2 regions of the Paenibacillus sp. FSL K6-1230 genome follow, and region 2 is predicted to be linked to the other one. Evidence: riboswitches for the same ligand, from Rfam matches in the RefSeq annotation. Region 2 holds a riboswitch; the other holds the start of a gene.
What was found. A riboswitch is a leader RNA that binds a small molecule or an ion and turns the genes downstream of it on or off. The one in region 2 is predicted to bind glycine.
Positions count from the first base shown of each region.

Region 1 (14,879 bases), 4.2 Mb from region 2:
TACATCGAAAAAAACGGTCCTTTAGAACTAAAATATTATCCTTTTTTTCGACATCTTTTTCACTTTTATACTCCTTTCCTTGCATACATGCCGCTGCCACCATTGAGTGCATTCTATCGCTGCATAACGCAAAAAAAGCTGCCGAAGGACGAGTGCACGCATCCCTTCCTGACCAGCAGCTTTGATGACTATCCACACTTACTTTACCTATATTTGCATAAAAAATTGCATCTTTGCTATCAACCCGACCTACACTCCAGTCTGCTTTCTTCCAAACACCCGATCTTATAACGTCGCCGATCTCCACGACACACTTGTCTTACTCCACTCTCACCACTTCACTTAACTTACTCAAGGATCATACGGATGCCTGTTAATACAATCCCGATTAAAAAGCCCGTCAGCGCGCCATTAATTCGAATCCACTGTATATCCTGGCCCAATTTATCCTCCATCAACGCGATTAAGGTGTCGTTATCCATTTTATCCACGTTCTCACGTACCAGCTTGCCGATCTTTCCATGATTAGCTTCTAGAAGTCCTGTGACAAGGTCCACTGCCTGGGAATTCAGCTTATCCAGTAATCCTTGCTCCTGGCGCACATAATCAATCATCCGCCCAACGACAGGCAGTAGATGACGCTCTACATAGGCTCCATCCTCCATCCCTGCCAGCAATCGGGTACGTAGCTCCTCCAGCTTGGCATGAATAAGCTCCTCACCTTGCCAGGAAGCGGCCCAATCTGCCTTCCAGTCGTTCAGACCTTCATACAGCGTATCGTCTGTCGCGAGCCTTCTGACCTGCTCCTTCATCGCTCTCAGGACTGCCTCCCGGCGTGGATGGGATTGCATTCGCAGTTCATCGATTCGCTCAAGCAGAAAATGACGAATCATCTCGCCCATACGCTCCTCATTCAGATAGCCCATAAATGCATTCACCGCGAACTGCATCAGCCCATTAAGCTGGAGGCCAGCAATGGCCTGCATCCCCATGGAGCCTAGCGTATATTGACTATCCGGCTTCATTAGCCAGGATTCAGCCTGCCCCAGAGCATAGTCAAGCACCTTGGAATCGTAGCTCTTGTCCACGATTCCCTTCGCCAATTGCTCCAGGATTGGCCTTGTATCCATAGCTGTGACCTGATGGCGAATTTCTGCAGTGAGCACAGGCACCAGCCCCTCGAGCGGAATGTGCTCAACCAGCCGCTTTGCTATATGGTCGATGGTCTTGGAGGCCTGTGGAGTCTCCAATCCTTTTTCCAGCGCATTCACCACCAGCTCAGCCAGACGAGCTCCATGGATCTTGGAGGAAATACTTTCCTTGTTCAAAAGATTATTCTCTACAGTATTAACAAGTGCATCCGTTAGCTTCTCACGATTCTTTGGTAATAGTGCTGTATGGGGGATAGGAATCCCCAGCGGATGTCGGAACAACGCGGTGACTGCGAACCAGTCCGCTAATCCTCCAACCATGCCTGCTTCGAATGCGCCCGTCACAAGACGGACACCTGGTATATGTTGAAAAGGTAACGTAGCCGCGAAGCCCGCCCCCATAATGACAAGCGACCAGGTGGCCGCCTTCTTGGTCTGTTTCGGTTTTGCCATGTTCATCCTCCATCATTAAGCCTGCAATCATCCTTTGGAACCATATTATCACCGTCCGTGGAAAATCCCAAATTTCAACGTTATTTTCTGCCCAGATGCAGCTTGTATCCGTTAAAATAAGGGTAAATATATAAGGCCGGACTTTCCGGTGTACCATGACAGTGAGGGAGGAATTCAAGTAATGAAGCATTTGCAGGATACAGTCACTTTGAATAACGGCGTCAAGATGCCTTGGTTCGGTCTGGGCGTCTGGAAGGTTGAGGATGGGCAAGAGGTCGTGGACACCGTCAAATATGCCATTCAATCGGGCTACCGCAGCATTGATACAGCTAGAGGCTATAATAATGAAGAGGGCGTCGGCCAAGGCATTCGCGAAACCGGTGTTCCTCGGGAGGATCTGTTCATTACCTCCAAGCTCTTCAATAAGGATCAGGGCTATGAATCCACACTGGAAGCCTTCGAGGGTAGCATGACCCGTCTGGGCTTGGAGGTGCTGGATTTGTATTTGATTCACTGGCCTGTCAAAGGAAAGTACAAGGATACTTGGAGAGCCATGGAAAAGCTATATAAGGAAGGGCGTATTCGCGCCATTGGCGTAAGTAATTTCCAGATTCATCATCTGCAGGACCTGATGAGCTCCTCCGAGATCATTCCGGCTGTGAATCAGGTAGAGTTCCATCCCCAGCTCACACAAGTGGAGCTACGACGCTTCTGCAAGGAGCAGGGAATTCAGCTTGAAGCCTGGTCCCCGCTTGGTGGTGGTGCTCTCCTGGACAACAGTACGCTTAAGGACATTGCAGCGAAGTACGGAAAATCAGTAGCACAGGTGATCCTGCGTTGGGATCTGCAGCATGGTGTCATTACAATCCCCAAATCTGTCCACGAGGAGCGTATTCGAGCCAACGCTGACATCTTTGATTTCGAACTGACTCCAGAGGATATGAAGCAGATCGACGCATTAAATGAGGACAAGCGCACGGGCCCGGACCCGGATAATTTTAATTTCTGACCATTTCAAAACTATTGCTAGCTTTAATGATTGATGGGATCGTGATTAAGCTCGGGGTAGCCTTATCAGCTGCCCCGATATTCGAGGACCAGATGACGAAGTATCAGGGCAATGGATATGCCAACTTCCAAGTCTATAGCCCCATCATCCTTCGGTGGGAATCATTCAATAATGTTGGTGATGTTGGTCATTTTGGGTGATGCTGGTCAGGTTGACCAGACTGAAGGTCACATGATTTCCATAGTAAATCTCTGTATAATGAGCTTCATAAGAGCAAGCTGTAGCATACATAGACTGGCAAGGAACCCGTTCAGGGCAAGAGCTAATCCTTTAGCCTTGACTGGCATGTTTACAGCCGCAAATAAGCGGTACTTAGTGTGATTAGAGATCAGATACAGGAAGGATGACTCGAATGACTGACAACATGGAGGATACGGTAGCCGAGAATGAATATGGCTTTGCCGCAATATATAGTGTAGAGCTGCTGCTCAAGGAGCCGCCAGTGCTTCAGAGGGACAAGCTTTACGCCAAAATTCAAGAATACACAGGCCCGCTTAACCAAGGGAATGAGAAAAATGGAGCCGCAACGAGTGAGGAGAATCTTGCTGTGTGGGAGCCTAACGAAGAGCATCCAGAAGCATTGCTACATTTCTTCCATCTCAATTATATGGTTGAATATGAGGATGGCTCGTTACCTGCGCAGACTGCGATCGTCCCGCTGGATAGAGCGTATGATCCCTCTACGTATACAACTGCTACTCAACAGGCCTGGCACTGGCCGGATGCAAGAGAAGCTGTGGAGCGTAGCTCCTATTCGTTGATCCTGCATGATCTGGTAGCCTCAGGCTTGCCACACCAGCGAAGACTGGAGCTGTTCACTGGCGTGCTGAAGGCGCTCCTGGAGACCTTGCCTTGTGAGGCTGTGTACTGGAGAGGCAGCGATAAGCTGGTGGAGCCACAAGCCTATCTCGCAGCGCTGGAGGATGGTCAGCTGCTATATGGTGCGCTCAACATCAGGATGTATCAGGCACCAGCTCCCATCGAGGGCAGATCGGATCTGGTCATGGACAGCTGTGGGCTGGCCGCTCTCGGGATTCCTGACGTGCAGTGCCACTTCCATTCCCTTGAGCCTAACGAGATGGCGGGCTTCCTGCTGAATATTGCCCACTATCTCTTCAATCAGGGAGATGTGATCTCCGATGGCGAGACAGTAGGCTACGATGAGGAGCAGCGCTGGGTATGTGAGCATCAATACTCGCTCGTTCAGCCCCGCAGAATCGTGCTCGACATTAATCCTGGACCTCAGCATTATGCAGGTACCTAACGTTGCCTAATCCTTAGGTGATCTGTTCATGCAAGAAATTCTCATACAATTAAGTTTCATACAAGAAAAGCACCTTTACGACAAATCTCTGCTAAAGATTATTAAAGTCTTAAAGCCTACTATTTAAAAGCGTCCTTCCCGCCGAGTACTAAGCTCAGTCTGAGAAGGACGCTCTTCTTTGAAAAAAGTATGCCCTCATTCCTACATCCCCCGCGTATCCCTAACAACACACCTTCAATTCCTGAGGATGTGCTCAAATATTGAAGGAAATACGCCATCTGGCACAGCCTTAACGCGAGATCAGCTTGAAGTCATCAAAGTGGAACCCAGGAGCTACAACACAAGTGACGAGTACAGGCTCATCACCGAGTGGACGAGCTGTCTGCCACACACCTCCAGGCACTAGTCCTTGTGGGGATTGGCCAGCAGCCACATCTGCCCCAAGAATAATAACGGTCTCCTCACCAGGATTCTCGCCATTGCCCCCAAGCTTCAGCTCGATGGGACTACCCGAATGGTAGAGCCACAGCTCATCAGAATGTACAACATGCCACTCCGAGAACTCACCTGGATGCAGCAAAAAATACGTAGATGAGGCTGCAAATCTTGGCCCCGAATAAATATCCGGAAGCACTGGCTTAGGAATCTGGAAGCTCGCCTTCCACATTTCTTTGTACCAACCACCCTCAGGATGAGGCTCCATATCAAGGGCCGCTACAAGCGGAGAGATTTCTTTGCTCATTACAATTACCTTCTTTCAGCTAATTCATTTTAGTTCATACTTATTCATCTTTTATGTCATCCATATCTTGCAATTGGGATACACAGAAGCCGAAGCTCACTTATTAATGTAAAACATGAAGCTGCATTTGTCACGTATGCAATAGGCCCTGTAGCGTTTGAGAGCAATATATGTCATGTTTTCGAACGAAACACTTGGTAACCGCGTTGTATTTGTAAATTTTTATAATATTTTGACATAAATCAAAAATTAAATGTAATAAACCTAACTTGAAACTATCTAATATTTGACCTAATGTATATAAAATAAGTTTATTAGGGGTTTTAATGTTATATTAATTGACGGAAAATTATTGTAATTATCCCTTTGTCATTGTATCATTAGTTAACTATTTTCTATTTTTGCTTTCTTTTGGATGATTCGAACGATTCTACACTACGTTGGATTCGTCAAGGTACTAGAAACGCTGCACGATGATTTGCATAATTCAGTACAATAAGGGCTTCATTATGCAGATGTCAGGCGGCATGTTAAGGAAGGAGGACTTGTTCTGATTGAATTTCGCAATGTTAACAAGCACTATGGTCATTTCCATGTACTCAAGGACATCAATCTTACAATTGAGGAAGGTCAGGTCGTCGTTATTATCGGCCCTTCGGGATCAGGCAAGAGCACCCTGCTTCGTTGTATGAACCGGCTGGAGACGATCTCCGGGGGACAACTGATTGTTAACGGAGTTCCTCTTCATGACAAGCGCGTGGACATCAACAAATTCCGCAGGGACATCGGCATGGTGTTTCAGCATTTCAACCTCTATCCGCATAAGCGGGTTGTTGAGAATATCATTCTCGCACCCATGAAGGTGCTTGGCGTCTCCAAGGCAGAGGCTTCGGCTACAGCCTTGACTTACCTGAAGCGTGTTGGCATCGAGGATAAAGCCGATAGCTATCCGGCGCAGCTATCCGGAGGTCAACAGCAGCGTGTTGCCATAGCACGTGGTCTCGCCATGAAGCCGAAGATTATGCTCTTCGACGAACCCACCTCGGCGCTGGACCCCGAGACAATCGGTGAGGTGCTGGATGTCATGCGCTCATTGGCTCATCAAGGCATGACCATGGTCATCGTTACGCATGAAATGGGCTTCGCCCGTGAAGTGGCAGACCGCGTCATATTCATGGATCAGGGACAGATTCTGGAAGACAGCACACCTGCAGAGTTCTTCGCTGAACCCAGGGAAGAGCGTGCACGCACATTTCTCAGCCGTTTGATCAATCATTAATCTAAATACAAAAGTAGAGAAAGGGGATCATCTCACATGAAACAAAGAATTCAATGGAATGTCTCCATGCTATTACTCGTATCCTTATTCCTTATTCTTGCTGGTTGTGGCGGAGGTACCGACAGTGGCTCAAGTAATGCTGGTACCGGAGGCGGTGAAGAGACTACTGCTCTGGAAGCTATCAAGGAACGTGGCAAGCTCATTGTCGGGGTGAAGAATGATACCAAGCTCTTCGGCCTCAAGAATACAGCCACTGGGGAGATTGAAGGCTTCGACGTTGATGTAGCTAAAGCGATTGCCAAGCAGATATTCGGTGATGAGAGCAAGGTAGAGTTCAAGGAGGTTACCTCCAAGACGCGTATTCCATTACTTCAGAACGGCGAGATTGATATGATCGTTGCTACCATGACCATTACGGAAGAACGTAAACAGCAGGTGGATTTCAGCGAAGTATATTTTGAGGCAGGACAATCGCTTCTCGTTCGGACAGACAGCCCGATTACAGGTATTGATTCGCTGGACGCTTCCACGAAGGTACTGGCAGTTAAGGGCTCTACATCCACCAAAAATATACGGGAGAAAGCTCCGGACGCCACCGTGCTTGAATTCGAGAACTATCAGGACGCCTTCAATGCGCTCAAGGCCAACAAAGGCGATGCTCTGACTACAGATAATGCGATCCTGCTTGGGATGCAGCAACAGGACCCAAGCTTCCATCTGGTGGGCGGCAATTTCACTGACGAGCCTTACGGTATCGCTGTGAAGAAGGGGAATGAGGCATTGCTCCAGGCAGTGAATGATACCTTGACTGAGCTGCACAGCAGCGGTGAATATGACACCCTCTACGAGCAATGGTTCGGCACGAAGCCTGAATAGGCCCGAGAACCAGCATGTACAAGAACTAGCCAGGTACTAGAACCCCCTATCCCACAAATGTGACAACCTAGCTTTTTCAAAATGGCGGAAGGAGCCGCAAGCTGCGAGCTCCTTTCTTTCATGGTGAGTCGAAGATCATCTTGTTCCCATATCGTCTGATGCAACGGAGGTGTGATGACACTAATGCTTGATTTCGACATCAATGTACTATTCAACAACTGGGATCGCTATATAGACGGCTTCCTGACGACCCTTCAGGTCAGTCTGATCGGACTGGTCGGCAGCTTCATTCTGGGTGCCCTGATCGCTGTCTTCCGGATCGCACCAGTCAAGCCTCTTAATTGGTTCGGAACAGCCTACGTCGAATTTTTTCGAAATATTCCACTGTTGATTACTGTATATTTGTTTTACTATGGTCTGGGCTCGTTCGGGGTGAACTTCGATGGGTTCGCAGCGGGGACGATCGGCCTTACTATCTATACCTCCGCCTACGTCGCTGAAGCCATTAGAGCAGGCATTCAGACCGTACCCAAAGGACAAATGGAGGCTGGTCGCTCCTCAGGTCTCAGCTACAACCAGACGATGATCGAGATCATCCTGCCGCAGGCCATCAAAATCTCCCTACCTGCCATCGGTAATCAGTTCATCAATATGTTCAAGAATTCATCCATCCTTGCCATCGTAGCTGGGGCGGACCTAATGCTCGTATCTGATCAGATTAACTCTGATATTTTCATGCCTGTCAGCGTGTATGCTTTTACAGCCATGTTCTATCTGGTTATTACGCTGCCACTTAGCTTCGGGGTGCTGTATCTGGAGAGACGATTGGCCAAAACATCCTAAGGAGGGAAGCCCGACATGGATACATTTTTCACATGGACGAACATCAGATTCATTCTGGACGGCTTCCTGCTTACGCTAGAGGTCGCGTTATATTCGATACTCATCAGTACAGCCTTAGGCATATTGCTCGGGGTGCTGCGCTATACTCGGCTACCAGTCATCTCGCAGATTTCTGCGTTCCTTATTGATATCATCCGCAATCTGCCACTCCTGCTCATTATCTTCTTCCTGTTCCTCGTGCTGCCAGCCGTCGGGTTCTCCGTTCCATTAAAGTGGTCTGCCATCATCGGTCTATCTGTATTTGAAGCAGCCATGATTGCGGAGATTGTGCGTAGCGGCCTCAATTCGGTGGATAAAGGCCAGATCGAGGCAGCCCGTTCCTCTAGCCTTAGCTATACACAGACATTATGGCACATTGTACTACCTCTGGGTCTACGCAGAATGGTGCCTCCAATGGTGAGCCAGTATATTTCGCTCATGAAGGATACGTCACTGGCCGTTATCATATCACTACCTGAACTGACGCATAGTGCACAGATTGCTGGAGCACAGAACCAGTCTTTTGTAATACCTGCCCTGCTGTTCGCAGCTTTCCTGTATTTTTTTGTAAACTATGGCATGTCACTCATCGCCAAGCGATTGGAGGTCCGCACATAACCCGACTTATAGGTCTGGTATGAAGAAAAAAGGAAGGCCCCTCGCAGAAGGAGCCTTCCTTGCCTGTTCAAGCTAAGTTTTTACCACTTCAATCAAGCTAACATTGCCCGGGCAATTCTTATTCCCGCTGCCCCAGCTTGCGCCAGTCCCCTCGTAATACCTGCGCCGTCTCCCCCGCAGTATAGCCCCTTAATCTCCGTCTGGAGATTGGAGTCCAGCTTGGGCCGTGCCGAATAGAATTTGGCTTCCACGCCATAAAATAGTGTATGCTCGGAAGCGATACCCGGCGTTACCTTATCCAGCGCCTCCATCATTTCAATCAGACTGCGCATGGTATTGTAAGGCAACACCAATCCTAGATCACCAGGTACGGCCTCCTTCAGGGTAGGCTCCAGGAAGCCCTCCTTGATCCGGTTGACAGTGGAACGCCGCCCTCTTATGATATCCCCGTATTTCTGCACAATCACACCACCGCCAGACAAGTCATTGGCACGCTTGCAGATTTCACGGGCATATTCATTAGGCTTATCGAATGGTTCAGTGAAGCTATGCGATACGAGTAAGGCAAAATTCGTGTTGGCCGAGCCAAGAGCCGGGTCCTTGTAGGAATGTCCATTGGCTGCCATAATCCCACTATGATTCTCGACCACCACATGACCGGATGGATTGCTGCAGAAGGTACGCACCCGGGTTCCTACTGAAGTATTATAGATAAATTTCCCTTCATACAGATGCTCATTGATCTCCTGCATCACCACATCCGACGTCTCAACCCTCACTCCGACATCCACCTGATTGTTGTACATCTTGATCTTGCGCTTCTTCAGCAATTCTGCCAGCCACACAGAGCCGTCACGTCCCGGTGCAATCATGACCCGATTAGCCTGATAGGTCTCCCCATTCTTGAGCAGGATCCCGCTCACATGATAGTCAGAATCCTTCTTCTCTGCGAGAATATCCTCCACCTCAGCCTTGAAGACCATGTCGATCCGTTCCTGCAAATATTCGTAGATGGATTGCAAAATCTGAAGGTTCTGCTCCGTTCCCAGATGCCGCACCTCTGCACGCAATAGCTTCAAGCCTGCAGCATATCCTCGCTGCTCAATACTGCGTACAGTCTCAGTAGTAGGATCTGTAATTACTGTCGTTGCCCCATGCTCCAGATTAATGGAATCCACGTATCGAATCAGCTCCATTACCTCGGAAGGAGCTATATAATCTGTCAGCCAGCCCCCGAATTCGGTAGTCACATTGAACTTACCGTCACTGTATGCTCCTGCCCCGCCGAATCCGGCTGTAATCGAGCAGGCCGGGAGACATCCGGCATGATCCTTCTTCCCTGCTGGAGGTGGGCACAGTGCAATCTTGCCCTCCAGAATCGGACAGCGCCTACGATAAATATCATGTCCCTTGTCTACCAACAGCACCTTCCACTCCGGTGCCCTCCTGCTCAATTCGTATGCTGCGAAAATTCCCGCCGGGCCTGCCCCGACAATAATGACATCATATGCTTTCATAGCGTCCTCCCCACATGAGCCTGCTCCACCACGGCCTTAAATGAGCGCACAAAAAAATCCCGGCTCTCCATAGGTATGCCGAAGCAGCCTATTCGTAGCCGGGAATTTACGGTTCCCTGTAGAAACCCTCAATCCTGATTATTGAGGTTATACGAACGTTGATTAAATACTGACTGAATGTTGACTAACTGATCATTGAATGTTAACAAATGTCGATGGGTCGTCAAGCTAATGTACGATTCTAGGGTCGAAGGAGCTTCCCTTAATCTCCCCTAACTCATTGTATGCCAGTAAACACGAATGTGTCAAATGATTATTGAAATAACGTTCGTGTTTTAGGGACATCTCACTATGAACACTCCTCTAGCATGCTTAGCTTGTATGCACCCCTAACTTCACTCTCGCATACTATTATATTGACAAGAGTGGCCTTAACCGTTAATATCTTCGTTGTGTCAAGATTGCCAACCATCTCTTAACAGGGATATGACATGGAGATCCGATCTCCCGCTTGATCCATGAAGTATACAAGGGAGCCTTCTCAGGCTAACCTATGTAATTGTACATATATTGCGGATGATATTGACGGGAGAGACCTGCCAGCAAGAGCAGGGCACCGAAGGAGCAAGCTGCACGGCACCCGGCCGACAGTTAATCTCTCAGGTACCCGTACCGTCAACGGACGCGCCTCTGGAGAGAGCGTAAGCCACCAAAGGGGTAAGGCGGGGGATCGCAACCAAGAACCCGCAGCAAACTCTCAGGTACACAGGACAGAGATAAGGGATCACTTCCTTATCCTGTCCTTTTTTGTGCTGACATGACGCGGCAGGATTAGAGTGAACAGATGAATATTAGTGGATACTGAAGGCAAATCATCATGTACAGGAGGAGTTCTTATGCGCTTTAAAGATGTGTTTTCCATTATTGGACCCGCTATGACCGGTCCCTCCAGCTCGCACACAGCAGGGGCCGTCCGGCTCGGACGCATGGCCCATCACTGGGTAGGTAGTACACCCGAGCGGTGTGTCATGACATTATACGGCTCCTTCGCTGATACGTACAAAGGGCATGGCACTGATTTGGCATTACTCGGAGGCTTGCTGGACTATAACACTGATGACGCGAGGATCATTGATGCAGAAGAGCAGGCCAGACGGGCCGGAATGACTTATGAGTTCGTCACAAGCTCGCTACCTGCACTTCATCCCAACACGGTACGAATTGATGCATGGCAGGCCGGTCGTAAGTCCACACTCGTAGGCTCTTCCATAGGCGGCGGGAATATTCAGGTACAGCAGCTCAACGAATTTCGTGTCAATTTGACAGGAGAGCTCCCGATCCTGACCCTGCTACATTCAGATAAGCCTGGTATGCTGGGGGCCATAACTACGGCCTTAGGTGCATCCGGTGTGAATATTGCCTATATGCACGTAGACCGCACCGGTCGGGATGGAGAGGCACTATCAGCTATAGAGACAGATAGCATCATTCCAAGACCGCTTCTGGAATATCTGCAGTCTCTCACCTACATGTACGAGGTGAAGGTGATGGATATTCGTAACACGGCAAAGTAAGCATCAAGATTAGGTTAGGAACAGGAAGGGGCTAGTCACATGCGATTTCGGCATCTGCGTGAATTAAGCGAATTATGTATACAGGAATCCAAGACGATTGGCCAGTTGATGCTCGAAGAGCAATCCAAGGAGAGCGGCAGCTCTCCTGAAGAGATTTACATCCAAATGGCCAAATACTATGAAATCATGAAGGAGGCTGTCCACCGGGGACAGACCGAGGACACGGTATCCCGTAGCGGATTGACTGGAGGAGACGGTAAGCGCCTGGCCGAATACTTGCGTACAGGAGAGGCCTGCTCCGGTGATGCATCGGCCCTTGCTATGGCTTATGCACTATCCGTATCGGAGGTGAATGCCTCCATGGGACGGATCGTAGCTACACCGACCGCTGGTTCGTGCGGTGTCATTCCGGGTGTATTCATCAGTGCGCAGGAGAGATTCGGCTGGGAGGATGAGCATATGGTTCATGGCTTGTTCGCGGCAGGGGCTATCGGCTATGTCATTGCCAATAACTCCTTCATCTCTGGAGCTGAAGGCGGCTGTCAAGCCGAGATCGGCTCTGCCATTGGAATGGCCGCAGGTGCGATGGTAGAACTTAGAGGAGGCTCTCCTGAGCAAGCTATGCATGCAGTCGGACTGGCATTGAAAAATACGCTTGGACTCATCTGTGATCCGGTAGCAGGATTGGTAGAGATCCCTTGTATCGTTCGCAATGGACTCGGTGCCGTAACAGCCTTGGCTGCGGCAGACATGGCCCTCGCCGGCGTGCGTAGTGCCATTCCTTCCGATGAGGTCATTGATGTGATGCTGGAGGTAGGAAGTGCGATGCCAACCCAGCACCGAGAGACTGCCAAGGGCGGGCTTGCCCAGACTCCTACTGGACGTCGTATGACGGAAGGACTCGCTAATCCGAAGAAAAATGCTGCTGCTAACAGCAACCAGCCCATCGGACACGAATAATGTAAGACACTCTGATGTTCTGTTCATTCCGTTCAGTAGATCGCCTATCAGCTGTGCTTTCATAGCCATCTTGTCATTCATCTAACAGCTCCAAATGCGAATGTAGAATTACGTAGGTTAATTGTAATTCGTAGCCTAGTAACAAACATGCCCCTTGATGAACGATATCCGTTCGCCAAGGGGCATGTTCTTTTCGTGTATAGAAATCTGTTTTCGTATCATTCCTATTGCACAGTTACATTTACTCTCGTAGTCTTGCCTGCATACTTAATCGTAATCGTGGCGCGGCCTTTGCTTTGCGCCTTGATTTTGCCATCCTTCACTGTAGCTACCGTGATCTTGGAGGACGTCCAGAGCGCAGGCTTGGTTACATCCTTGTCTGTCCCATCCATGAAGGTGGCTGTAGCCGTCAGTTGTGCTGTTTGCCCTGCCGTCAGAGTCAGCAACACCTCATCTGTCTGCAAATACTTCAACGTATCTACATCTACGCGTACGGTATAAGTTTTGCCGCCATAGTTACCTGTAATGCTCGTCTTACCGTAGGCCACCGCTGTAATTTGGCCATCCTTCACCGTAGCTACCTTATAATTGGAAGTCTTCCACTGAGCTTGGGAAGTAACATCCTTTGTGCTACCATCGCTAGATTTCATAGTGAGCTTAACCGTCTTTTTGTCCCCACTCTTGAGCGACAAAGCGACTTCACTTGCCTCTACACTGGTCGCGATGTCCACTTCAACGGCGAAGGTAATCCTCTGATTACCGTAGCTTGCTGTAATATTTGTTTTACCGCGGCTATTAGCATTTACTAGCCCTTTACTAACCTCGGCTATTTTGATATTACCTGTCTTCCAATCCGCATCAGCAGTAACATCGACTCGATCTGTGCCTTTAATCGCGAACACTTTGAGCTGCTTCGTTTCCTGTGCACCCATGATAATTAATTGCGTCTCGGTCTCAAGCTTATCTACCAGACCTACCTCTACATTCATCGTGTACTTCTTGCTGTTGTAGGTAGCTGTAATAACTGCTTTACCCGAGGATTCACCCTTGACGAGACCCGCACCTGTGACCGAAGCGACTGTAGCTGAGCTAGTTGACCATTCCGCATCCGCAGTAACGTCCTCAGTTCTTCCATCGCCATAATCCGCAGTCAGCTTCGCTTGATAAGTTTCATTCAAATCAATGGTCAGCGTCTTCGTAGATAGTGTGACGTCACTCGGTACATCAACAGCTACCTTCACTGTAGCGTTCTTGCCACCGTAGGAGGCAGTAACTGTCGCCTCACCTGATTTGTAGCCTGTAACTTCGCCCTTGCTAACGAAGACTGTGTCACTGTTACTGGAGGTCCAGTTTGCTTTAGCCGTGATATCCTCTGTCTTACCGTCGATATAAGTTGCTTTCAAGGTAAGCTGTTTGCTTTCCTTCGCCTGCAGCGATACCTTCTCTTCGCTCAGATCTAGGTATCTGGCTGTCTCGACATCTACTTGAATGTTGACAGTCTTATCGCCATATTTCGCCGAAATAACAGCCGTACCTGCAGCATTGGCCATAATGTTCCCCTTGTTGACAGAGGCCACTGACGCGTTGCTGGAGGTCCATGTGCTATCATTTGTCACAACTGCTGTGCTGCCATCTGGATATACCGCTGTAATCTCAATCGCTTTTGTAGCATCCAGGTACATGAATACGTCAGATTCACTGGCCTTCAGCTTGCTTGTAGTGTCTACATCTACAGCAACTGTAGCCGACATTGTGCCGTATTTGGCTGTGATAGTAGCCTGTCCTGCGCTATAGGCAGTAATCTCACCCTTCAGTACATCCGCTACAGTCGGATTGCTGGAGCTCCACTCTGCCTCAGCCGTTACATCCTTCTCTGTACCATCAGGGAAGGTTGCCTTGACCGTCACTGACTCCTTATCCTTCAGCAGCAAGGAGAGTTGACTTTGGTCTACATCCAGACGCTTCACGACGTCTACCGATACGGGTACCGTGACCGTCTGCTTGCCATATACTGCTTTAATTGTAGCTGTACCTGCTCCTACGGCTGTTACTTTACCGTTCAGCACGGTAGCTACACCATCATTATCCGTCGTCCAGTCTGCCTTATTAGCTACCTCAGCAGTAGAATTGTCAGTGTAAGTAGCTGTTAGCGCGATATTAGCCGTCTGGCCAGAACGCAGCTCCAGCTTCTGCACATCCTTGGTTAACCCTTTTACCTTTTTGGTAACACTAACGGCTACCGTCTGATGAAGACCTTGATAGCTAGCACTAATCACAGAAGTCCCTTCAGCCTTGGCAGTGATGGTTCCGTTATATACGGTAGCTACTGCTGAGCTTTCGGTACTCCAATCCGTATCCACCGTTACATTCGTGGTCTTTCCTGTGTCATACACCGCTGTAGCTGTCAAAGAGGCGGTATCTCCCGTTTGTAATGTCACTTCATTGGTTGACAGCACCAGTTTTGTCAGAACCGGATCTGCAGCTGAAGCTACAC
Region 1 covers NZ_JBBOCK010000001.1:417,014-431,892, reverse strand. Annotated here, with positions in the region: gene MKX74_RS01960 (DUF445 domain-containing protein) at 348-1,604, opposite strand; gene MKX74_RS01955 (aldo/keto reductase) at 1,786-2,613, shown strand; gene MKX74_RS01950 (DUF4261 domain-containing protein) at 3,026-3,937, shown strand; gene MKX74_RS01945 (cupin domain-containing protein) at 4,227-4,679, opposite strand; gene MKX74_RS01940 (amino acid ABC transporter ATP-binding protein) at 5,230-5,958, shown strand; gene MKX74_RS01935 (glutamate ABC transporter substrate-binding protein) at 5,995-6,834, shown strand; gene MKX74_RS01930 (amino acid ABC transporter permease) at 7,018-7,677, shown strand; gene MKX74_RS01925 (amino acid ABC transporter permease) at 7,693-8,334, shown strand; gene MKX74_RS01920 (NAD(P)/FAD-dependent oxidoreductase) at 8,427-9,851, opposite strand; purine riboswitch at 9,927-10,026, opposite strand; glycine riboswitch at 10,428-10,536, shown strand; gene sdaAB (L-serine ammonia-lyase, iron-sulfur-dependent subunit beta) at 10,748-11,425, shown strand; gene sdaAA (L-serine ammonia-lyase, iron-sulfur-dependent, subunit alpha) at 11,465-12,385, shown strand; gene MKX74_RS01905 (Ig-like domain-containing protein) at 12,610-14,879, opposite strand, start outside.
Region 1: another riboswitch for glycine. It lies ahead of sdaAB (L-serine ammonia-lyase, iron-sulfur-dependent subunit beta); the one in region 2 lies ahead of gcvT (glycine cleavage system aminomethyltransferase GcvT).

Region 2 (14,879 bases):
TGACGATAATAATAACCCGGTACGATCGGCTCGAAGGGACCTTCCTCCAAAGCATACGTATGGTTGTAGACCACATCCAATATGACACCGATCCCTGCCCTGTGCAGAGCCAGCACGAGCTCCTTGAACTCTCTGATTCGTACAGCTGGATTACGCGGGTCGCTAGCATAAGAGCCCTCTGGCACATTGTAATGCTGGGGATCATACCCCCAGTTATATTGCGGAGAATGGGCAGGGTCCGCCAGTTCATCAATGGTATGGCAATCGGCTATCGGAAGCAGATGTACATGAGTAATACCCAAATCCTTCAAGTGATCCAGGCCAATGGCCTCTCCATCCTTATTGCATAGACCTGTCCTTGTAAAAGCGGAAAACCGACCACGATCCCCTTCAAAGTCCGCATCCGGATCAGCCGAGAAATCCCGGACATGCAGCTCATAAATAACAGCATCTGTAGGATGTGCACAGTCAGGACGTCGATCCTCAGACCAGCCAGCAGGGTCGGTAGAGCGCAGGTCCAGTACAGCAGATCGCTGTCCATTCGCCGTGACCGCCCGCCCATAAGGGTCAGCGGCATAACGAATATCATGCTTGCCGAAGGTTAGCTTATACATGTAGTAATGGCCAGCCCAATCCCCAGCAACGCAAGCCTCCCACACACCATCATCATGTCGATGCATGGACCATTCCAGGCCACCCTCATCCTGTCTTACCTGCCCCTCTTCATCATAGCTTCCTGCATTCGCATAGATGACGAGCTTGACCTGATCTGCCGTCGGTGCCCACAGGCTAAAATGGCTCATCTGTCTTGTATAGGATAGACCCAGCATACGGTCTGTATAGGCCGTAGCCAGAGAGAAATTGCTTGTCATCGTATCACCACCAAGAAAATTGTCTACATTAAAAAGAACAAATTCCGTGTATAATCCTTCAAGCGGCTACTCGTCTACCGAGCTGTAAGTCCGTATTTACACATTACCCTATCATCAACTTATGCATGGACTATACCGAACTCCTCAGCACCAGCCCATCACAGCTCGGACAGACGGTAGGTTCGTTCCTCCACATGGAAGCTGTCATGATCCTCCCACCACACCTTGCCCCCATAGTAATCCTCGTTGGAGATCACTCTCGATTGGCGGAACACATACAGTATTCTCGTACCCAATGTTGTCTTGAAGTCGACCCCAAGTGCCCCTTGATCCACCTGCGTCACCGTAACCAGGTGAATGCCGTCGGGGGATGCTGCTTCAGCAACATCCTGAATAGATACCATGACCGAGGCCAGGAGATGGACGAGCAGTACCAGAACCATCATAAGTACAAATACCCCATACACCAGCCCTGCACCCAGCTTCTTCAAGCGATGCTCAGTGGTCTTTCTCAATAGTGGATACAGTAGAATCCAAGGCAGCACCATCCATGGGTAGGATATGACCCCAAGCAGCAGCATCAAGTAGATCAGAGCAAGCCATAGCTGTGGCACACGCCGCACTGTATTCTTTCTTACCCGCCACATCCAGGCCGTACACAAAGCTATGTACAGCACAGTAGATACCGTATCGAGCACCGGCCACATCCAGGATACATTCAGGAATCGAAAGAGTGCATACAATACTATGTAGGGCGCTGCCAGATTTCGTATTATTTTATCATACCATTGCTGTAACAATAAGGACCCCTCCTATAATTCTCCATATTATACCGTTCATTATGGCATAATTCCAAAATATGAAGTGTCTATATTGTTATTTTCAGCACATTTCACCGTTCCATGCCCTCAATTATCTGAGCAAACTATATCAAATCAGGAACACCCCTAGAATTAGTCACGGCAAGAGTCCAATTTCCTTCAGTCTGTCAGTACCGTCTTATTCGAATTAGCATAGGTGACAATATTGATGAAAATCATAGTCTAAAAGTGCCTTTCGAAGTGTATGTGAATCGGGGACGGATAAAAAACTCACCGAGGGAAAGATCTCCGTGAGAACCAACGTGTCTTTGTTCATAGACATGCTGTAATCGGTGCACATATGTCATGATGGTCAGAGAGCGTGCTCTCACTCGCTTAGCGTCAAACACAGTTTGTTTGACGACTATAGGCAATTTTTCCCTGTACATAGTCAATTCGTATCATATATTATAGTTTTATATATTGGGTAAAATTTACTATAAGAAGATATTTGGGTGACGGCAGATGAAAATATAACAGCAGTAAAAAAGTAACTGATAATATTAGATAATTTAATTAAAAATACCTGCTTATGACTGCTTATTCAATGCCTACTGACTCAACTGCTTGTGAGTATGTAGAGTAACCTTTAAACGGAGACAGGGAAATATTTAAAGCTACATTAGGGGGAACAATGGTACATCCAGCTTAGTCACGTCTCTTGTACCGACAGATTTGATTGGGTAGAGGCATGAGATAATAATGACTTAACTTTATTGTGATCGTTGATTGTACATCTATTCGAAAGGTTGTGTAGTTATGAAAGAGGGTTACAAGTTTGCCCTTGTGAAATTCACTCTACCGATTGTACTGATGCTTCTGTTGTTAACAGCCTGCGGGGTACCAGTAAAAGAAGAACTATATTCGGAGTCTCTCTCTGAGGATATAAGCAGCACCAACGAACTAACACAAGAAGAGAAAAAACTATATAGTACAGCCGTTGAGTATGCCAATAGTCAAAATACAGACCTATCATCTAAAACAGTGGGTCAAATCATTACTGACGAAAAAGAGAGACAGCGAAAGATTCAGGAAGAAGAAAAAAAGAAAGAGGAAGAACTCAGAAGAAAACAGGAAGAAGCAGAGAGGGAAAAACAAGAAAAAACAAAACTTTTAGACGAATCAGTGAAAGTAGACTTAATCAAGAAAAGTGTAACTTATGAAGATATTGATAAATGGATTTTTAGTGATATCGTTAAAATGACCCTGAATTTTGAGAATACCTCTAAAAGATCTGTTAAAGGTTTTCAGGGTGTTATCACCTTCAAAGACATGTTTGGCAATAAAATTAAATCACTTAACCTTAAGTACGATGAACAACTCTTAGCCGATTCCTCAACTACATATGATGGCTCTTTTGAAGTGAATCAGTTTATGGACGAAGATATTGAGTTGAGAGATACACCAATAGATAAAATTAAGGTTGAATTTGAAATGGATCAAATCATTTTTGATGACGGAACCACTATTAAGCGTAGTGATATCTAAAAAAATTCAGACAATGGTAAGAGGGTGGGTGTGGAAAGTTTCAAGAAGTAACATATTGTGAATCTGTCTCAAGTAGTCAGTTATTAAAAAGCAATTTTAAGCAACCTGAATCCGATATTCATATGTAAAATGCACCCCTTAGAATGGAAATTGGAATAAACTTCTGGTTTATCCGATGAAATCCTAGGGGGTGTATTTTGATATGGCCACTAAAAGATAAAAATATCGCCAAACAACCGAAATGGCAAAAGCCAGAAGACGGTGGATTCATAATCTCAAAGTTTTGATGCAATCCATGATTCTGGATGAAGCTACTCAATAAGGTACTACCAGGAAAAAGCAAAGAAAAACCGATCACTGGACATGATCGGCTATGATGAATAATTTGGTCAAGTCATCTCGCCCTTTCATTTTACGGAAAGGAATACACTGTATTGACAACCTAACCAGACGTTGAACGATTTGAAATTAATTGGTGCGCTTCAATTGCTCATATTCCGCCACGATCTGCTGATGCAGAGGATGATCCGCACCAATGCCTGTGTAGCGCGTAATGGCGGCTGCAATACCCTCGTTCTGAATAACTGCTTGCAGCTCTGCTACTTCCGGGTCCTCGTCATTCTGGAAGATGCAGGCCGCTGCCATTCCTTGCAAGAGATGCTTCGGATGAATACCGTATTCATAAGCTTGAAGCGCAGGGCGCACCAGACGATCATTCGGTGACAGCTTGCGTAGTGGCGAACGGCCGACACGCGATACTTCATCGGTCAAGTTCGGGTTACGGAATCGCTCCAGATTTTTAAGGATATACTTGTCGTGCTCTGCCTGATCCAAGCCAAATCGCTTCACCAGTACCGCACCAGTCTCCTCCAGCGCACCCTTCACAGACGCGAGTACCTGTTCATCCGCGATGGCTTCCTGAATGGTTGAGAAGCCTGCCGCATAGCCCAGATAGGCTGCTACGCAATGCCCGGTATTCACGGTGAACAGCTTGCGTTCAATGTAAGGCTCCAGATTGTCTACATAATGTACGCCACCAATCTCTGCATGGTCTGGCGACATTTGCGAACGATCAACCACCCACTCATAAAAAGGCTCAACCTGCACGTATAGCGGGTCCTCATGATGCTGAATCGGAACAATCCGATCCACCGCTGCATTCGGGAAGAAGATGACACCCTCAGCCTTGGTGCGTGTCTCCTCATCCAGCAAGGCGTACACATGCTCCTTCAGCTGCTGACTGCCACCAATCGCATTCTCGCAAGCGATAATGTGCAGTGGCTGCGCTCCAGCATTCAAGCGCTGTGAGATGCCTTGGGCAATGCCAGGCGCAATCGCTTTGAGGATATTAACGCCCACCGCCGTCGTCACGATGTCTGCTCCAGCTACCGCTGCAGCTACATCCTGAGCATTCTTTCCACTGATGGCTGTTACGTTAGTGACTTGCTCTGTATCCTTCGCATCATTAGCCAGTTCCACTGTATATTCATGACGACTGCTAAGCGCAGAGACAAGCGTATCATTGACGTCTGAGAAGATGACCTCATAGCCCGCTCGGGACAGCAACAGGCCAATGAAGCCACGGCCGATATTACCGGCACCAAAATGGACGGCCTTCATAGCTCCATCTCACTCTCGAAGAGCGCAATGATCTCTTCCGGTGTACTTGCAGAGCGCAGCTTGTTCATATTCTCATCGTCGGAGCAGACAACGGCAATTCCGGTCAGAATCTCCATATGCTCTCCACCTTGGGCGGCAATCCCGATCACCATATAAGCTTTCTCTTCACCAAAATCAACGCCTTGTGGAAATTGAATAATGGAAATACCTGTTGAATGAATGAAGGACTTGGATTCCTTCGTGCCGTGAGGGATGGCAAGCCCGTTGCCTACATAAGTGGAGACAATCTCCTCACGCTCCAGCATTTTGTCGATGTACTCTGCCGAAATATGTCCCGCATCAAGCAGGATCTGTCCTGCCATGCGGATCGCCTCGTATTTGTCAGGCGCCGTAGCGTTCATTTTCACCTTATCTGTTGTCATAATGCTCATAGTATGGTCCTCCCTGTCTCTAGTTTGCTGCGGAAGAATTCGGCCAGGCGATCAGATAAATACGATGAGATCTCTTCCCGGCTTCCCTTCTCCAGCAGCATGATTAATTCTTCTTGTAGTAATAATGCGCTGATCTCGCTCAGTACCTCCAGGCTCTCCTTGGGTAGCTCGCGCGGACCCAGCATCAGCAAGATCTGCGTAACCGGATCACGCGCCTCATCCAGCAGCAATGGCTCCTCCAGATGATACAGTGCAAGAGTAGGCCGCTGTACATCCGGACTTCGAGTGTGGAAGAGGGCTAACGGCGTATCAGGAATTACCTGACTTCCGTGCCGTTCACGCTCCAGCAGAAGCTCTGCGACAGCGTCTGGATTACGAACGGTTCCCCTCCCCACCTCGGAGGTACACAGCTGTTGCATGAGTTCCCTCAACGCCAAGTTCCGGTTATCCACCGGATAGATCTGAAAGTCCTCAATGATTCTTACGATTTCCTGTAGACTGTCACGTAGCCCCATTAACCATCCCAATCCTTGAGTAGGCTCCGCTGCTGCCTTAGGCTTGCCATTTTCCTTACTGAGCGTAATATGCTGTATAAAATGTCGCAGTCGATCGCTCTCCTCCTGCGTGAGGAGCGGGCTGATCTTGAGATATCGGTCTGGCTCCAGAGGAAGATCCACGGTTGAGATGATCAGATCGTAGTCCTCCTTAGGAATCCGGGCCGCCTCGTACCATGAAGCGCGGTCAATAATGCGAATTTGTGGCAGCTCCTTGCCCAGCCGAGTCGCAAGCAGCCGCGATGAGCCAATACCGCTTGTGCATACCACAATTGCTCTTACATCCCTTTGCAGCTGACGCAGCCGCTCCGCCGAAGCACCGAAATGCATGACCAGAAATCCGATCTCCTCATCCGGTAGCAGCACATCTGTCATTCCAACAGCCGCTTCCTTCACGGCCTCGAATAGCTCCTCATAATCCCGCCTGATCTGTTGAAGGAGAGGATTGCGGATGGCATTCCCTTCCTTCAGGCGTTTAATCACTGGTTCAGCATGGGCAATTAATCCCTCACGCAGTAGCCGGTCTTCGCTGTAATGCGTATCCGTCAATATCTCCACGCGCCGGATCAGCTCTCCAACGATCTCCAGCACCTCCAGATCGTCCAGCGGCAGCAAGCGCGTCGAGTCATTCTCTGCAAATCGGAACAGCTGCTTGAAATACTTTCGCTCCGTCTCGGACAGCTCCACTCCCAGCGCCTCCGATAGCTCTGTACTCATGCGTTCGACCATTGCAGAACGAACTCGTTCCTCTTCAGCCTCATGCTCCTGCTTGATCTTCAGTTCCAGTGTCTCTACCCGGCAGCCCTTTCGAATGCGGGCAATGGAGACGGATAGCTGGATCAACAGCTCCATATATTTGCTCTCGACCATACTGTCGAGCCACGGGCTATGCGGCTGCCATAGTGCATTCTCTACCGTAAGAAGGTGCTCGCGCCCGATGATCTCCATGAGCTTCTCCATCGCCGGAGATTCCTGCCCCATCTGGTCTGGACTGAACAGATCCGATTCATCCAGATGCTCGAGAGCTAGCTCCGCCATGGCCCGCCGGATATCGGATTCTTTGCCTGTAATCTCGACTCCGTATCCGCGTCTGCGCACAAGCGTAAGCCCTCGCTTCTCGATCCAGGACTGCAATTCATCCAGGTCATGACTGACCGTGACCACGGTTACCTTGAGGTCCGAAGCGATTGACAGTAGCTTAATCGGCTCCGGATCGTCCAGCAGCACGCATAATGCATAGATCTTTCGCTCCTCCGGCGTCCACTCCACAGACTCCACCTGGAACAATTGTTGCCTGAGCTGAGAAAGCCGCGAGGGATCGGCATCTAGATAGATACCGACCCCGGATTTCTTTTTGAGCTCGATCCCGTGGGATACGAGCTTTTTCTCGACTGCGCTAAGTTCTCGAAGAATTGTTCTTGTGCTGACATTGATACGGGCTGCAATATCTCCAGCCGTTACTTCTTTTGTCTGTTGCAGCAGGAACTCCAGAATTTCACGTTGTCTCTTGGTTATATTCATCGCTTCTCATCAGGAACCGGATTTGAGGCGCTCCACCAGTGCCTCATACTCGGGGCTCTTCAAGAAGTTATCAATCGAGATATGCTCAGCATTCGGTGCAACCGTCTTCGCACGATCTGTCAGCGTCTGCTGCGTAATGACGATATCCGCATCCTGTGGAATCTCACTGATCGCTGTATTCGTCACGACTACATCGACGCCAGCTTCTTTCATTTTTTTCCGCAAAATCGATGCACCCATCGCACTAGAGCCCATACCTGCATCACAGGAGAACACAATCTTGTTCACTTCGGCCTTCATGTTGTCAGCAGCGATGCCTGCTGCACGATCTGCTTCTTTGTTGTCATTTGCAACAATCTTATTGTCGGATTTGCCTTGGTTCTTCATTTCCTTCATTTTTGCAGAAGCTGCTTCCAGATCCTCTTCCTTTTGCTTACCTGTCTTCAGCAGAACCGCTGCAACTAGGAAGGACACGATTGCAGCTACAGCTACACCAGCCAGCATTGGCAGATATCCGCCTTTTGGCGTCATCAGGAAGTAAGCGAAGATACTACCTGGAGACGGGGCCGCTACAAGACCAGCACCTGTCATCATGAATGTAGCTGTACCTGCGATACCACCAGCCATTGCAGCGATGATCAGGATCGGCTTCATCAGAATGTAAGGGAAGTAGATCTCATGAATCCCGCCGAAGAAGTGGATGATAACCGCACCGGGTGCTGAGGATTTCGCAGTTCCGCGGCCAAACAAGCAGTAAGCCAGCAGAATTCCCAGACCAGGACCTGGATTGGATTCGAGCATAAACAGCACGGATTTACCCAACTGACTTGCTTGCTCTGTAGCCAGTGGCGTGAGAATACCGTGGTTGATTGCGTTGTTAAGGAACAGAACCTTACCTGGCTCGATCAACAGATTGACCAGTGGCAGAAGCCCTGCATTCATCAGGATTGCTACACCCGCAGACAAGAACTGACTGATGGCCTGAATGACAGGCCCAATCGCTACGTGCGCTGCCAATGCCAGCAGACCACCAATAATACCTGCCGAGAAGTTGTTAACCAACATCTCAAAACCAGACTTGATCTTCCCATCTACAGCCTTATCAAATTGCTTGATGACCCAAGCACCAAATGGACCAGCTGCCATTGCGCCGAGGAACATTGGAATGTCTGCCCCTACAATGACACCCATGGTCATGATTGCACCGACTACACCACCACGCTGACCATGCACCATGGTACCACCGGTGTAACCGATCAATAATGGGAGCAAGTAAGTAATCATTGGACCTACAAGCTTGCCAAGCTCCTCATTCGGAATCCATCCTGTCGGGATGAACAAGGCCGTAATCAGACCCCAGGCAATAAAGGCTCCCATATTCGGCATTACCATACCGCTCAAGAAACGGCCGAACTTCTGTACCCCTACTCGGATGCCTCCGCTTTTTTGGGACTTTGCGTCCACTGAACTCATATTGATACCCTCCTCAAAAAGTAAAATCTGTGCTCCAACATCATGACCTTTGAACTAGGTATTACGTCGTGCCAGATGAATGAAATAAAAAGCTAAATGCTTAACTTCTTAAATTCATGGTAGATGAAAACGGTATCTTCTACAATCAAATGAAAACCAACTGTCGTCATGAACCTTGATGACATCATTTAAATTTGGAGCACAAAGCTTGATACATAAGGATCGATTAAGCTTGAGCCGATTTCATTTTCAAAATCAAAGAGCATAACTTCCGGATATCAGCCTGTAGGGAGCAGTACCTATCTGACTGAAAGTATGCCCTTTTCACAAGCAGCTCATTTGAGACAAACGACAAATTTTGCACATCGCAAAAAAGCGTGCTGACAACCTTCCTTCGAAGGGTAATCAGCACGCTTGGTATGGCGTTTAGTGGTCGACAGGGTCCCGCTTGCAGCGGGTCTTTACTCACATTTAATCTGGTCAAAATATTAGTGCTTGTTCTAGCTCAATCACACGATTTCCGCAAGGTTCACACGCGCAAGGTTCAAGCAGTTGTAAATTGCGACTTATTGTTATAGGGATAGATATAAGGACTCAATAATCATACTTAGGCAACTCAAACACGACTTAAATATAACATATAAGTAACCCTAATATGACACTAGCCAACAAAATCGGACATAGTCACTTAAGCTAATCCATGCTCTCCAAAGTCGCATATTTCTCAAGCAACTCTCATGAAACTACATGAAAGCGAATAGTGGTTAACCTCAATCTGCTACATGGCTTGTATAGGCCTCAGGGCTCAGAAGCTTGGCTAAAGCCTCCTCCGCGCTATCATCCAACTCAATCTCTATCATCCAGCCCTCCTCATAAGGTGAGGAATTAACCAGCTCAGGAGATGCCTCCAAGGCACCATTCACTTTCACAATCGTTCCACTCACAGGTGCGAACAAGTCAGATACCGTCTTGACAGATTCGATCGTACCAATGCCTTCCCCAGCAGTAACTACGCTTCCTTCTTCAGGTAGCTCAACGAACACGATATCACCCAATTGATGCTGTGCAAAATCGGAGATGCCAACGAGCAATGTGCCTGCATCCGTCTTGCGCACCCATTCATGCTCTTCACTGTACAGATAGTTATCTCTTACCTCGCTCATGCTTCATCCTCATTTCCTAATGATCGTTGGTCATTTCAAGGTCTATGCAGCGTTTAATTCATCCATGCAGCATCGATTTATCATTCATTATCCAGTATCAGCTATTACACGATAAGATTACGCCAAGGTTGAATATGGTGTCAATATAGCTCACAAAAATGTCTGAAGTTATAAAGAACTTTGTCCTCCCGCTAGTGATTCGGCGCGAAGATCAGGAAGGATCAGCCATGAATGTGATTAATTTCATAGAATATGATAATTTTGTTGACATACATCTATGAATCGCGTATTAATGGTTATATAGGTACAGCATACACGAACCTGTAGCAATACACAAAATCATAACAACGTGACGAACGATGCGGATGAAGGTATAGGGAGAGATTATCAATGATCGAATATCTGGCATTAGCTAGTGTATTTCGATCAGGTCAGGCTGAGCCATTGTCGCAGGACCACAGGTAGCGCCGAAGGAGTAAGCAGCACCGTCTGTGAATCTCTCAGGCAAAAGGACCTTTACCGGACGCAACTCTGGAGAGAATCCACCACACGGTGGGTCACCCAAGGGGAAACCTGTGCTCGCATGGGGTAACTCTCAGGTATCAAGGACAGAGCCAAAGAATGATGGATCACGGTAGCAGTATGGCTCCGTGGCGCATTTTTTGGGCTGTCCTTTTTTGCATGACCTGGAACAACATGAGACGCTTAGGAAATGTAGTACGAATCATGATGATGAGGTGACAGACCATGGGCAAATTAAAGCAAACCTCGCTGTTCCCATTGTATGGCGAGCTACCAGGTGTACGATGTATTGATTTTGGAGGCTGGGAGCTACCAGTCCAATTCAGCGGAATTGTGAAGGAACATGAGGCGGTAAGGCAACAGGCTGGACTGTTCGATGTCTCGCATATGGGTGAGTTCACCGTGGAGGGAGCAGATGCCGAGCAATTTCTTCAGCAGATGACGACCAACGATGTAAGCCGACTAGAGAACGGTCAGGCCCAATATACGCTGCTCTGCTATCCCGATGGCGGAGTTGTAGATGATCTGCTGATTTACAAGCGTGGAGAGGGACGCTATATGCTGGTTGTGAATGCCTCCAACATCGACAAAGACTGGGAATGGCTACAAAAGCATCTTACCGGAAAGGTCAGTATGCATAATGTCTCCGATGACACCGCGCTCTTGGCGCTTCAGGGACCAGCTGCTGCAGATATTCTTGCTTCCATCAGCACACTGGAGCCTGCCAGTCTTCAGTCCTTTCGTTTCACCGAGGACGTTGAGGTAGCTGGACATAAAGCCTTGGTATCCCGAACAGGCTACACAGGTGAAGACGGATTCGAGCTGTATCTTCCCATTCAGGAGGCTCCGGGAGTCTGGAAGGCATTGCTAACAGCAGGTGAGTCTCACGGTCTGTTACCGGCAGGTCTCGGGGCGCGGGATACACTGCGCTTTGAAGCCAAGCTGGCACTCTACGGTCAGGAGCTGTCTTCCAGCATTTCACCACTGGAGGCGGGTCTAGGATACTTTGTGAAATGGGATAAAGGCGACTTTGTCGGGCGAGACGCTCTGCTCGCACAAAAGGAAAACGGCGTTCCACGCAAGCTTGTGGGTGTAGAGATGATTGACCGCGGCATCCCTCGTCCGCACTATCCTGTATTCGCTGAGGGAGTACAGATCGGCGAGATTACTACAGGAACCCAATCCCCGACGTTGAAGCGTAACCTTGGATTGGCCCTCATTGATAGTCGATACACAGCTGTAGGCACTCCGCTGGAGATTGAGATTCGCGGCAAGCTCCTCAAGGCCGAGGTTGTTCCTGCACCATTCTACAAGCGAAGCCACTAATCCCACTACAAAGTGAATCTGGAAGGAGCCTGTTGCTGCATGAAACCGCACCGTTATTTACCGATGACCGAGCAAGATCAGGCCGAGATGCTGCGCACCGTTGGGGCGGAGAACATCGAGGATCTGTTCAAAGATATTCCGGAAAACATCCGGTTCAGAGGAGAACTACCTGTCTCCTCCCGTCTGGACGAACGCGCACTGACTCGCCACATGGCTGGTCTGGCAGATCGAAATGCCCATACAGATTCCCATATCAGCTTTCTTGGAGCAGGCATCTATGAGCATCACATTCCATCTGTTATCAATCACATCATTTCCCGCTCTGAGTTCTATACAGCATACACCCCCTATCAACCGGAAATCAGCCAAGGTGAGCTACAGGCGATTTTCGAGTTCCAGTCCTACATCTGCGAGCTCACAGGCATGGCTGTGGCCAATGCCAGTATGTACGACGGTGCCACAGCGTTGGCCGAAGCTGGCTCGCTGGCTGCCGGGGCCACACGGCGCAAGCGTCTTGTCGTCTCGCGTGCCATTCATCCCGAGGCACGTGAGGTGCTGGCTACCTATGCACATGGTCTGAATCTCGACATCGTGGAGGTCGGCTGCAAGAATGGCGTGACGGATGCTGAGGCCCTTGCAGCAGCAGTGAATGAGGAGACCGCAGCTGTACTCGTGCAAAATCCGAATTTCTTCGGAGCTGTTGAGAATGTACGTGCTATAGCTGATCTGATTCATACGTATAAGGGACTGCTCGTGGTCAGCTCCAATCCGATATCACTCGGACTGCTGGAGGCTCCAGGCAAGCTTGGTGCCGATATTGTCGTTGGAGATGCGCAGCCACTGGGTATCTCGACCTCCCTCGGCGGACCGACATGCGGTTACTTCGCTGTCTCCCAGGCGCATATGCGCCGAATTCCCGGGCGGATCGTAGGCCAGACTACGGATCGCAACGGCAAACGTGGCTTCGTATTAACCCTTCAGGCGAGAGAGCAGCATATTCGGCGGGAGAAGGCAACCTCCAATATTTGCTCAAATCAGGCGCTGCTTGCTCTTTCTGCCTCCGTCTATATGTCCGTAATGGGCAGACAGGGTATGGCGGACGTCGCAACTCTGAATCTTCATAAGAGCAGATATGCACTGGAACGCTTGACCTCAATCCCGGGCATTGAGCCTGCCTTTACTTCTTCTACCTTTAATGAATTTAGCATCCGACTTCCAGAAGGCACCGACATGACCAAGCTGCAGTCCAGTCTGTTATCCGCTGGCTTCATCGGCGGGTATGATCTCGGAAAAGCCTATGCGGAATACAAAGACTGTATGCTGATTGCAGTGACAGAGCAGCGGACCAAAGAAGAGATTGACCAATTTGCTAGCACGTTGGAGGGATTGTTATGAACCGACCTGAACAAGATATGCCGCTTATTTTCGAACGAAGCCGTTCGGGCCGTGTCGCATACTCCCTACCGGAATGTGATGTCCCCCAGCAATCGGTTGCTGAGCTTTTGCCTGATTTTGCCTTGCGTAGCGAGCCCGCAGCGTTGCCTGAGGTATTTGAGGTGGATGTCATTCGGCATTATACCGAGCTATCCCACCGCAATTTCGGAGTGGATAACGGATTCTATCCGCTTGGCTCCTGTACGATGAAATACAATCCGAAGGTGAATGAGGATGTCGCCCGTTATGCAGGACTAGCCAAGATTCACCCGTACCAGCCTGAAGAGAGCATTCAGGGAGCTATGGAACTCCTCTACACTCTCCAGCAGGATCTGGCTGGTCTGACTGGGATGGATGCGGTGACGTTGCAGCCAGCTGCGGGAGCACATGGAGAATGGACGGGACTGATGATGATTCGCGCCTACCATGAGAGCCGGGGAGAGCAGCGTACCAAAGTGATCGTACCGGACTCGTCGCACGGTACCAATCCAGCCAGCGCTACGGTTGCGGGCTTCGAGACGGTGACGATCCCGTCTACTGCCGAAGGACTGGTAGATCTTGATGCACTCCGCACGGCAGTAGGTACAGATACGGCGGCGCTGATGCTGACCAATCCGAATACACTCGGCTTGTTCGAGACGCAGATAACAGACATTGCTGACATTGTACATGAAGCAGGTGGACTGCTTTATTACGACGGTGCCAACTCCAATGCCATTATGGGTATTACTAGACCTGGAGACATGGGATTTGATGTAGTCCACCTCAACCTGCACAAGACGATGAGCACACCACACGGCGGAGGTGGACCCGGTGCAGGTCCGGTAGGTGTAAAGCAACTCCTCGTCCCTTTCCTTCCCAAGCCACTGGTTGTGAAGGATGAGCAGGGCAGCTATCGTTGGGATACACAAGCAGACTCCTCCATTGGACGTGTCAAAGCCTACTATGGTAATTTTGGCATCCTAGTACGGGCCTATGCCTACATTCGTACCTATGGTCCATCTGGTCTGCGCAACGTATCCGAATGCGCCGTGCTGAACGCCAATTATATGATGCATCGGTTAGCTCCTTATTTCGAGCTTCCTTATCCAGGCATCTGCAAGCATGAGTTCGTCATGTCTGGCAAAGGCCTCAAGCAATATGGCGTCCGCACTCTGGATGTTGCGAAGCGATTGCTTGATTTTGGGTATCACCCGCCAACCGTATACTTCCCGCTGAATGTCGAGGAATGCATCATGATTGAACCCACCGAGACAGAGAGCAAGGAGACACTAGACGCGTTCATTGACACGATGATTCACATCGCCAAGGAAGCAGAGGAGAATCCTGAGCTCGTGCTGAATGCTCCATATACAACGACTGTCACCCGTCTGGACGAGACTACTGCTGCGCGGAAGCCTGTACTGAATTGTGCGTGTAGTTAGGTCTTCGGCAGCTTAAATCCCACCATAGAGGCGCTGCAAGCGTAAAGGTCTGTCGACAACCCTAATTATTATCATTGCAATGCCCAAGCATTGCAGAGTTCTTCTCCCTCATCCATCAGCAGGCCTATCAAGGGCCTGTTGATGGATGTTTTATTTTCATGTTTTGGGTGTGAACGTAAAAAAGCCGGTAT
Region 2 covers NZ_JBBOCK010000001.1:4,647,949-4,662,827, forward strand. Annotated here, with positions in the region: gene pulA (type I pullulanase) at 1-872, opposite strand, end outside; gene MKX74_RS20380 (hypothetical protein) at 1,031-1,672, opposite strand; gene MKX74_RS20385 (hypothetical protein) at 2,492-3,220, shown strand; gene MKX74_RS20390 (mannitol-1-phosphate 5-dehydrogenase) at 3,689-4,840, opposite strand; gene MKX74_RS20395 (PTS sugar transporter subunit IIA) at 4,837-5,271, opposite strand; gene MKX74_RS20400 (BglG family transcription antiterminator) at 5,268-7,346, opposite strand; gene MKX74_RS20405 (PTS mannitol transporter subunit IICB) at 7,356-8,819, opposite strand; gene gcvH (glycine cleavage system protein GcvH) at 9,590-9,982, opposite strand; glycine riboswitch at 10,348-10,508, shown strand; glycine riboswitch at 10,512-10,596, shown strand; gene gcvT (glycine cleavage system aminomethyltransferase GcvT) at 10,730-11,830, shown strand; gene gcvPA (aminomethyl-transferring glycine dehydrogenase subunit GcvPA) at 11,870-13,225, shown strand; gene gcvPB (aminomethyl-transferring glycine dehydrogenase subunit GcvPB) at 13,222-14,688, shown strand.